Regions from separate parts of the Komagataeibacter oboediens genome, predicted to be linked through region 1. Evidence: riboswitches for the same ligand, from Rfam matches in the RefSeq annotation. Region 1 holds a riboswitch; each other region holds the start of a gene.
The links. Region 1 has a riboswitch for cobalamin ahead of HNO79_RS16495 (carbohydrate porin). Riboswitches for the same ligand answer to the same signal wherever they lie in the genome.
Positions count from the first base shown of each region.

Region 2: linked by a shared signal. The riboswitch ahead of HNO79_RS08980 (TonB-dependent receptor plug domain-containing protein) and the one ahead of HNO79_RS16495 (carbohydrate porin) in region 1 are both predicted to bind cobalamin.
Region 3: linked by a shared signal. The riboswitch ahead of HNO79_RS04070 (carbohydrate porin) and the one ahead of HNO79_RS16495 (carbohydrate porin) in region 1 are both predicted to bind cobalamin.

Region 1 covers NZ_JABLUU010000061.1:21,317-24,596, forward strand. The annotation lists gene HNO79_RS16495 (carbohydrate porin) at 1-1,515, opposite strand, end outside; cobalamin riboswitch at 1,672-1,903, opposite strand; gene HNO79_RS16500 (CbtB domain-containing protein) at 2,233-2,445, shown strand; gene HNO79_RS16505 (CbtA family protein) at 2,462-3,241, shown strand.
Region 2 covers NZ_JABLUU010000008.1:126,495-129,774, reverse strand. The annotation lists gene HNO79_RS08985 (ribonucleotide-diphosphate reductase subunit beta) at 1-929, opposite strand, end outside; cobalamin riboswitch at 1,191-1,410, shown strand; gene HNO79_RS08980 (TonB-dependent receptor plug domain-containing protein) at 1,530-3,280, shown strand, end outside.
Region 3 covers NZ_JABLUU010000003.1:87,188-90,467, forward strand. The annotation lists gene HNO79_RS04065 (hypothetical protein) at 1-71, opposite strand, end outside; gene HNO79_RS04070 (carbohydrate porin) at 273-1,883, opposite strand; cobalamin riboswitch at 2,069-2,294, opposite strand; gene HNO79_RS04075 (ribokinase) at 2,324-3,268, opposite strand.

The sequences.
Region 1 (3,280 bases):
CCACGGCGTAACCTGCGCCTGATAGGTCAGTTCAAGATGGTTTTCATTGCCCTGCACAAGCGTCTGGCTGTCGCGGTCAAATTGCCGCAGGCCGGAACTGGCGCGACCAATACCCCAGCCCAGACCGATCGTGTCGTTATCGCGCCCCTTGAACGGCGCCTTAAGATTCAGGCCAGCGTCAATGGCGAAGCTGATCTGGTTACGATCACCGCCATTACCCGTGGCGCGTACGAACACGCCCACCGAGCGGGCCGATGTGAGCGACGGCCGCCAGATCATCTGGTCGATGATACCATACACCATCCAGTTACCCCGGTCCCAGCGCGGGGTCAGGTCACTTTGTGGCGTGGCTGCGGTGGCGTTGGCCACGGCAGCTCCTAACGAACCGCCATTGCGGTTGTAACGATAGTCGGCGAACTTCGCGGTATCATAGAACCCGCCCAGCTTGTACACGCCCGGCAGGCCAGGATTCTTGGTCACGTTCGACATGTCGGCCGGCTGCGGGTTAAGCGCGTATTGCAGTTCGGTCATTAGCAGGGCACCGGTGCCCATGTTGAAATTGGTGCCGTTGGCGCCATCATAGGTCTGGCTGGTGGGATCGGAATTATAGCCGCTGATGGAGCCGGTAGCCTGCTGGATGGGGGTAGAATTATAGCGGTTACCCGGCGGATTGTCGTCCGCTGCGGCAAACATGAAGGTGAACTTCTCGCTCGGCCGGTAGCGGATCCGGATGGCGGGAGACGACAGCGGCCAGGATGGCCCGCCGCCATACAGGTTGACCGAGGGCGCCATGGGCCAGCCGAAATTGGCGTTGAGGTAAAGCGAGGCGTAATCGCTGATCAGGAACTCGGTATCAAGATCCTGCTGGCCGATCTTTACGTCCAGTTTGCCGCCAAGGAAAGACTGCTGGTACCATAGTTCGAACAGGCGGGTGGAACGGTCAGCCTCAAATCCGCTGACAGGGTTGAAATTGGCCAGATGGTCCTGCGAGATCGAGCGTCCGCGTGTCTGCAGTGCGCTGACATTGAACAGCCCCCCCTTCAGCCCGAACAGTTTCTCGGTATCGACGGTCAGCGTGGGCATGGTTACACCGTCGTAGGACGGGCCGGTGCCTGATCCGCCTGCACCATCATTACCAGAAGCCGAACCGCCAGTCCCGTTGCCCCAGAGTTCATCGACTTCCTGGATGTCGAAGCTGATGCCGTGCTTGTACATCCATGACCGCGCGCCCCACATATTGCCTAGCAGGTTACCGCTGGTGTCGAGTTTATCGTCACCAGCCGCCTTCTCCGCCGCATCGGCTTGCGCGCGCTCCGAATCACGTATGGTTGCTGGGTCGATCTGCTCAACCAGCGGAGTGGAGTTGCCAAGGCGCGCCCGATCTTCCTCGATCTGGGTCTGAGGAGCCTGAGCATAAGCGGCTGAGTATGCGAAGAGACTTCCTACCAGAGTGGAATTGATAAAAAGCAAACGAGCCGAGCGTCGCGTAACGCCCGGAGAGTCAAGAAATGTCATGGAGAGAGCCTGTCGGGGAAGCGTCGGTAAAAGGAGCAACAATTCCGAATGCAGTCATTTCCCGACTGGGAAACAAACACGCATGCCATCGCGACAGAGCGTCAAAGAAGAAAATGCATCACGCCTTGATCCGCCTCCGGCTCCACCCGCCCGGCGACATATCTGAACTCGACGGTAGGTCTCCTGACTCACGGGTCACCACGTTGCATCCGCCTTCCCAACCGAAGTCAGTGGCTGCTACCCAATCTGGTAGCTGAGGACACAATGCTCGCCGTCTACAGTTGCGGGGGCAGCTGTCGACTGAACTCCCGGGGAAATTGCCCCAGCCAGAGTGATACGACATTCCCTTTTCACCCGTTCGCACGGGACCGTCGACTTGATAGACAGTATTATAAAATTCTTATCCCCAAAAAGGCAAGACAGGATAATTAGAGAAATCCCTTCCTGATGGATATTGACCGCCTGCGCTTCGGCGTTTCACCTGCAGCCGTGGTAGTTCATGTCAAATTATGTCAGGCTATGCTCTTTTAGGAGTTTTAGATTAAGGGAGAGTAGATTATACCCCTGCAGGCCATAAACGCGGAAGCCGGTGAAATCCCGGCACGGTTGCGCCACTGTAAGCAGGTGTAGAACACAATTTTCTACCCGAAAGTCAGACCCGCGCATGGCTCCGTTCCGAGCGAAACAGGACGCATTTTTCCTGAGGAGTCGTATAAAATGTCTGATACTGCAATAGGTTCCCACGCCATCCCCTCTCCCGCGCCTATTCCCGTCAGGGAGATAGCGCCGTGGTTGGTTTTCGGCTTACTGATGCTGCTGGCCCTTTATTTTGTCGGCGCAGAGGAAGGGGCGACATCAATTATTCCTGGCATGTATGTGCACGAGTGGGTGCATGACAGTCGCCATCTTCTGGGTTTCCCCTGCCACTGACATGGAAAACAGAATGATGGTCCGCACCCTACTTATTCGCGGAATGCTCGTCGGTTTTCTGGCCGGCATTCTGGTATTCAGTTTCGCAAAAGTTTTTGGAGAACCTCAGGTCGATCATGCCATTGCATTTGAATCTGCCATGGACGAGGCTAAAGCCAAGGCAGATCTGGAGCGAGGCATCCATGATGTTGAAGAGCCGGAACTTGTAAGCCGGAAACTTCAAGCCAGTTACGGATTGCTCACAGGTGTAATGGTTTACTCGACAGCGTTTGGCGGGCTTTTCGCTCTTGTATTTTCTTATGCAAATGGGCGCATGAAAAGCACAGACCCTCGTGTTGTGTCTGTTCTGCTGGCGATAACCGGGATTATTGCGGTATATGTGGTGCCAAGCATCAAGTATCCTGCCAACCCGCCATCCGTAGGAAACCCGGATACAATTGGCATGCGGACAGAATTGTATTTTATAATGATGCTGGTCTCCCTACTGGGGATGATCGCAGCCACAATGCTTCAGGGACGCTTACGTCAGCAATATAATGCATGGACATCAACTTATCTTGCAGGCGCGTGTTATATTCTGATTGTCTTTACAACAGGCGAGTTACTTCCTGCGGTTAATGAAGTCCCCTCTAATTTCCCTGCTGATTTGCTCTGGAATTTCAGGATTGATTCCTTAGGCATGCAGATCATCATGTGGACCACACTGGGTCTGGGTTTCGGTGCCTTTACTGAATATGCAAATCGAAACCGGTTTGGATATCGTAATGGCGCTAACATTCAGCTTAATGCCCATTAAAATGGCTTGAAGTTAAAAACGTGAGAACTGGCGTTGACT
Region 2 (3,280 bases), on a different contig from region 1:
TCCGTTGCCCGGTTTTCGAAAAAGTTGGTGTGCTCCACCGCGTTCATCATCTCGTCAATCCACGGCAGGGGATTGCTGGGTACGTCATAGATCGGATCGAGTTCCAGCCCGATCAGGCGGCGATTGGCGATGAAGCGGATATACTGCTTGACCTCATCCGCTGACAGGCCCTTCACCGGCCCCATGCGGAAAGCGAGGTCGATGAAGCGGTCCTCGTTCTCCACAATTTCACGGCAGGCCAGGTGGATGGCATCCGCCACGGCGGGCTTGTCAATCTGGCGACCAAATTCCTGCATGTAGGTCTTGAACAGGCGCGTGATGCTTTCAACGTGCAGGCTTTCGTCACGCACGGACCATGTCACGACCTGCCCCATGCCCTTCATCAAATTATGGCGCGGGAAGTTGAGCAGCATGGCGAAGGACGCGAAAAGCTGCAGCCCTTCGGTAAAGCCCGCGAACACTGCCATGGACAGGGCGGTATTATAATGGTCGTCCATGTTGAAGCGTTTAAGGAATTCGTGCTTCGCGGCCATTTCCTCGTATTCAAGGAAGGCGGCATATTCGGTTTCCGGCATGCCGATGGTGTCCAGAAGGTGGCTGTAGGCCGCCTGATGGATCGATTCCATATTGGTGAACGCCGAAAGCATCATCCGCACTTCGGTCGGCTTGAAGCGGGGCATATACAGATCGATATAGGCGTTCTCGACCTCGGTATCCTGTTGGGTGAACAGGCGGAAAATCTGGGTGACCAGATATTTTTCCGTCTCGGACAGGTTGTTGTTCCAGTCCTTCACATCATCACCAAGGGGAATTTCCTCGGGCAGCCAGTGCAGGGACTGCTGGGTTTTCCACGCCTCGAACGCCCATGGGTAACGGAACGGTTTGTAGACCGGGCTGGGGGAAAGAAGGTTGGGTGTGTCTGTGCTCATGATCCACTTCTATAACCCAAAAAGTATCCAACGTCAGGTGGATTTCCACGTCGCGCGCAGCCGGCTTCCGCCGGGGAAACAGTGGGCAGATTGCCGTTCCCACGGTATGGCAAGCTGCTTTTTCCGGCTGTTTTTTATCTTCAGGTGCGGCGCTGAGGACACACGGCACGGACCGTGGCCACGGTTTAGGAAAAAATGACGTGACCAGCCCCAGCGCCCGCGTTGGCCGCGCGGATCCGGGTTGACAGGGCTGGCCCATCCGATCAGAACCCTGCTGACGGTTCCCCTGCATATAAGGGGTGAAAAGGGAACGAAGTGCGGATTGCGGTCCAATGCTTCGGCTGTCCCCGCAACTGTAAGCGGTATGTTCCCCGCATTACCGGACATAAGGTCCGGGCCACTGGAAACCGCGGTTTTCCGGGAAGGTTGTGCGGGAGACGACGCCGCAAGCCAGGAGACCTGCCGTCATGATGGTTGCGACCGAGACCTGTCGGGCGGGGTGTCCTGACGGTGTGGTGCCACGGGTTTTCTTATGGATCGGAAACCGGGTGGCGGCGCGCTCTCGTGGCAACGATGATGTGACCGCGAGATCCAGACCTTATGACCATTTTCCGTGATTTTCTGATTGCCTCGACGGCATTCATGACACTAGGCGCCACGATGGCGTATGCCGATGTGCCCATCGGGAAGGATACACCAGAAAAACCATCCGTGAAGCAATACATCGCTGGCAATGGCAGTATGAAAGCCATTGTCACGCCCGACAATGCCGGCCTGCCCGAACTGATCAGCGTCAGCGCCGCGCGCAGGCCGACAGGGGTGGATGATATCGGTACCAGCATGACCATCATCACCGAAAAGCAGATCCAGACCCAGCAGCGGCGCAGCCTGACGGATATCCTTGCACGCCAGCCCGGCCTGAACGTGGTGCAGACGGGCGGGGCGGGCGGCACGTCGTCCATTTTCCTGCGCGGCAATAATTCCCGCGAGGTCAAGGTCCGGCTGGATGGCATGGACATCAATGACGGCAGCAATACCACCAATGCCTTTGATGCCGGGCAGTTCCTGACCGATGGCATCGGTCGTATCGAGGTCCTGCGTGGCCCGCAGAGCGGCCTGTACGGCGCGGACGCCATGGCGGGTGTTATCGACATCACCACGGCACAGGGGCAGGGACGCTTCAGGCCATTCGTCCGGATCGAAGGCGGCGGGTACGGAACCTTCAACCAGACCTTCGGTGCGCGAGGCAGCAGGGGGCAGTTCCATTATAATGTTGAATTTTCCCATTATCGTATGGATGGGTTCAATAATATCCCGTCCTATATCGAACGATATTATGGCGCGGACCGCCAGCAGCGGCACGAAGGCAACCGCAATGACAACCGCAGCGCCAATATCAGGCTGGGCTACGACGTGACCCATAATCTTGACCTTGGCCTGACGGCGCGCCTGATACAGGGCAATAACCATTCCTATTCACTGTATGACCTGCAGGCTGAAAATGCGTATGGGGATTCAGGGGTGCGGGAACAGACCACCCAGAACGAGGCCATCGTGCGCGGGACGGCGCATCTGGTTTCCTTCCACGGTTTTTTTGATCAGGTGCTGGGCCTTGGTTACATGACCAACCGCAACCGCTGGACCGAGACCGGCACAAGCTACGGCAGTCCGGTCAATCCCGATCCCTATTACTACCGTTCAGGCCGGTTGAAGGTGGACTGGCACGGCACGTTCAGTTTCGGGCGGTACGGGCAGCTTCTGGTGGGTGCCGAGCATTTCCACGATACGTTCGATACCAGCCATACGGCATCCAGCATGTGGGACAGCGGGTACGATACATCCGCCAGCATGGATACGACCGCAGGCTACGGGCAGTATCAGGGCAACTGGAAGCATATCCTGTATGGCGCTGCCAACATCCGTTACGACGCCAATTCGCGTTACGGCAACCATGTGACCTGGCGCGTGGCACCCGCGATCCACGTTCCCGGAACCGGCACCATCATCAAGGCCAGTGCCGGTTCGGGTTTCCACGGCCCTGCGCTGTACCAGCTGTTCGTCAATCAGGTGGGGGCCGGTTATTCGGAAAGGGGCAACCCGGACCTGAAGGCGGAACAGCTGATTGGCTACGACGCGGGCGTGGAGCAGAAACTTCTGCATGATCACCTGAATTTTGGCGCCACATGGTATGACAACAGGGTCCGGAACCTGATCCAGTCCGCCGACTGGTATGATTCGTCGGGCAACTTCAACGGCACCTTTGACAATGTTGCGAAGGCGCGGATGTACGGGGTGGAGGCTTTCGTGAACTGGAAAGCGCTGGACAGTCTGGAATTCAATCTCAGCTACAC
Region 3 (3,280 bases), on a different contig from region 1:
ATGGGGCGGGGGGTGTGCTGCGCGCAGGCGGCCATGGCAAGCGGGAGACATAAAGCAACAAGACGGCGCAACGGTTTTTTCCTTTTGCAATGCGGCACGGGACCCAGCCATGTGCCTGTCCATTCAGGCGTATAGAAGGGGCCCGTACCTCACAACAATGTAAATTTTCAATACCGCCCTGTGCTTTTGTCTTCTCTTGGCATCTGGCTGTCGGGATGGCGGGGGTTGCGAATGCAAACAGCAGTACGGGCGGGGAGTGAAGGGCGCGCCCTTCAGAATGTAATATTGCTGTGCAGTCCGAAAATCGCCTCATCGCCGGTACGACGGTAGGGATAGGACGGGTCGCTGCCGCCGCCTGCGGGATGCCAGACGTACTGGAGGTCCGGCTGCATCACCAGCCACGGCGTAACCTGCGCCTGATAGGTCAGTTCAAGGTGGTTTTCATTGCCCGGCACCAGGCTGTCGGTACCGGTCCGGGCCACGTTGCGGGTATACTGGCGCTCACCCGAACTGGCGCGGCCAATGCCCCAGCCCAGCCCGATCGTGTCGTTGTCACGTCCCCGGAACGGGGCCTTCAGGTTCAGGCCCGCGTCAATGGCGAAGCTGATCAGGTTACGGTCGCCGCCATTGCCCGTGGCGCGCACGAAAATACCCAGCGAACGCGTGGACTGGATGGAAGGCCGCCAGATCATCTGGTCAATGATGCCGTACACCATCCAGTTGTCCCGGTCCCAGCGCGGGATGCCGGTGGTGTCATTGGGGCCGCCAAGGGCCTGCCCCATGTTGTTGTAGCGGTAATCGGGAAATCTGGCGGTGTCGTAATATCCGCCCAGTTTATAGACGCCCGGCAGGCCGGGATTTTTTGTGACGTTGGACGTATCGGCGGGCTGCGGATTGAGTGCGTACTGCAGTTCGGTAATCAGCAGCGCGCCATTGCCCATGTTGAAGTTTGTGCCATTGGCGCCGTTATAGGTCTGGCTGGTGGGATCGCTGTTGCTGCCCAGTACTGCGCCCGTGGCCTGCTGGATGGGTAGCGAGTTATAGCGGTTGCCTGGCGGATTGTCGTCAGCAGCGGCGAACATGAAGGTGAACTTCTCGCCGGGTCGGTAACGGATCCGCACGGCGGGCGAGGAGAGTGGCCATGACGGGCCGCCGCCATACAGGTTGACTGACGGGGCCATGGGCCAGCCGAAATTGGCGTTCAGGTACAGCGATGCGTAATCGCTGATCAGGAATTCGGTATCAAGGGCCTGCTGGCCGATCTTGACGTCGAGTTTCCCCTTGAGGAACGACTGCTGGTACCACAGTTCGAACAGGCGGGTGGAACGGTCAGCCTCGAACCCGCTGATCGGGTTGAAATTGTTCAGGTGATCCTGCGAAATGGAACGTCCGCGCGTCTGCAGCGCGCTGACATTGAACAGGCCGCCCTTCAGCCCGAACAGTTTTTCGGTATCGATGGTCAGCGTGGGCATGGTCACGCCGTCATATGCAGGGCCGGTGCCCGATCCCTGTCCATCGCCATTGGTGCTTGGCGTGCCACCGGTACCGTTGCCCCAGACTTCATCGACTTCCTGAATGTCGAAGCTGATGCCGTGTTTGTACAGCCACGGGCGTGCACCCCACATGTTGCCCAGCAGGTTGCCGCTGGTATCCAGCGCGTTATCCGTGCCTGTGTCTGTCGTTACCGTCTGCTGCGCATCGGCCTGCGCGCGTTCTGAATCGCGCACCGTGGCCGGGTCGATCTGCTGGATCAGCGGGGTGGAATTACCTAGGCGGACGCGGTCCTGCGCAATCTGTGTCTGGACCTGTGCATGGGCATAGGAACCGAACGTGCCGATCAGGCCACAGGACAGAAGGCCGGATGAAAGGAAAAGGGTTCGCATCCGGCCATATTGTGCCGGGCCGGAAAAAAGGACTTTCATGAAAAGACATCCCGTCAGGATGGGTCCGGCCATATGGGGCCGGAAAAGGGCGACCCGCCGGGCAGGCCACTGCTGGTACGGGGGGACGGAATGCTAGCTGGTCGTGTTCATGTCTCATGCCCATCTCCGGTCAGCCCGCCCGACGATATCGTTAAAGGACAGCGGCAGGTCTCCTGGCTTACGGGTCGCTGCATTTCATCTCCCTTCCCGGCCGGAGCCAGTGGTTGCCGCAGGGCGGCAGCAGATGAAACACTCTCCGTTTACAGTTGCGGGTACAGCTGCCGACTCCACCCCCGGATATGATATCCCGCCGGGGTTTACAGCATTCCCTTTCCAACCCGTTTGCACGGGACCGCTGACTTATGGCCCGGACTATAGCGTTTACAGTCCATTAGGCAAGATCAGGCCGGAGGCTGTCGGTCCAGCAGGTCCGCCACCTCATCCATGGTGGGCGCGGCCTGCGCGGCACCCGGACGGGTCGTGGCCAGTGCACCGCATGCGGCGGCGAAGCGTACTGCTTCCCCAATGGCCGCCCCGCGGGCCAGTGCACTGGCAAGTCCCGCATTGAAACAGTCCCCCGCCGCCACCGTATCAATCGCCCTGACGCGGAAGGGGGACACGAACCCCTGCGCATCGGGCGCGGAATATACGACACCCCGGTGCCCCAGCTTGATGATGGCCGTGCGCGTGCCACGGGCATGCAGGATCTGTGCCGCCTGCAGGGCGGTCGTCTCATCCGTGGGTTCGATGCCTGTCAGGTCGCGGGTTTCGCGTTCGTTGGGGGTGATGATGTCCGCCAGTGGGTACAGTTCGGCGGGCAGGCCACGCGCGGGGACCGGGGCGGGGTCCAGCATGACGGGTATGCCCCGTTCCCGTGCCGTGCGGGCCATGGCCAGCACCAGCGCGTGACGCATTTCCATCTGCATCATCACCAGCGTTGCATGATCCAGGACGGGCGACAGAAGCGGGCAGGCCTCCGCCCCATGCGCCATGTTCGCTCCGCCATCCACAAGGATCTGGTTTTCCCCCGCATGGTTTATGGTGATGAAGGCCCGGCCGGTGTCGGCCGCGGGGTCTTCCATAAGGCAGTGCGTATCCACTCCGGCCTGTTGCAGCGTGGTGCGCGCCATGGTGGCCAGCATGTCCGTTCCGGTCCAGCCCGCCAGCGCCACGTCCTGTCCCAGCCGCGCTACCGCGATGGCCTGGTTGGCGCCCTTGCCCCCCAGCCCGGTGGTGGAGGCATGGACATGCAGCGTTTCGCCTGGCTGTGCGAAGCGTTCGACATGCGCGACAAAATCGATATTGGTGCTGCCGATGACGGCGATATGGGGGGACGATGCAGGCATGAAGGAAACCTT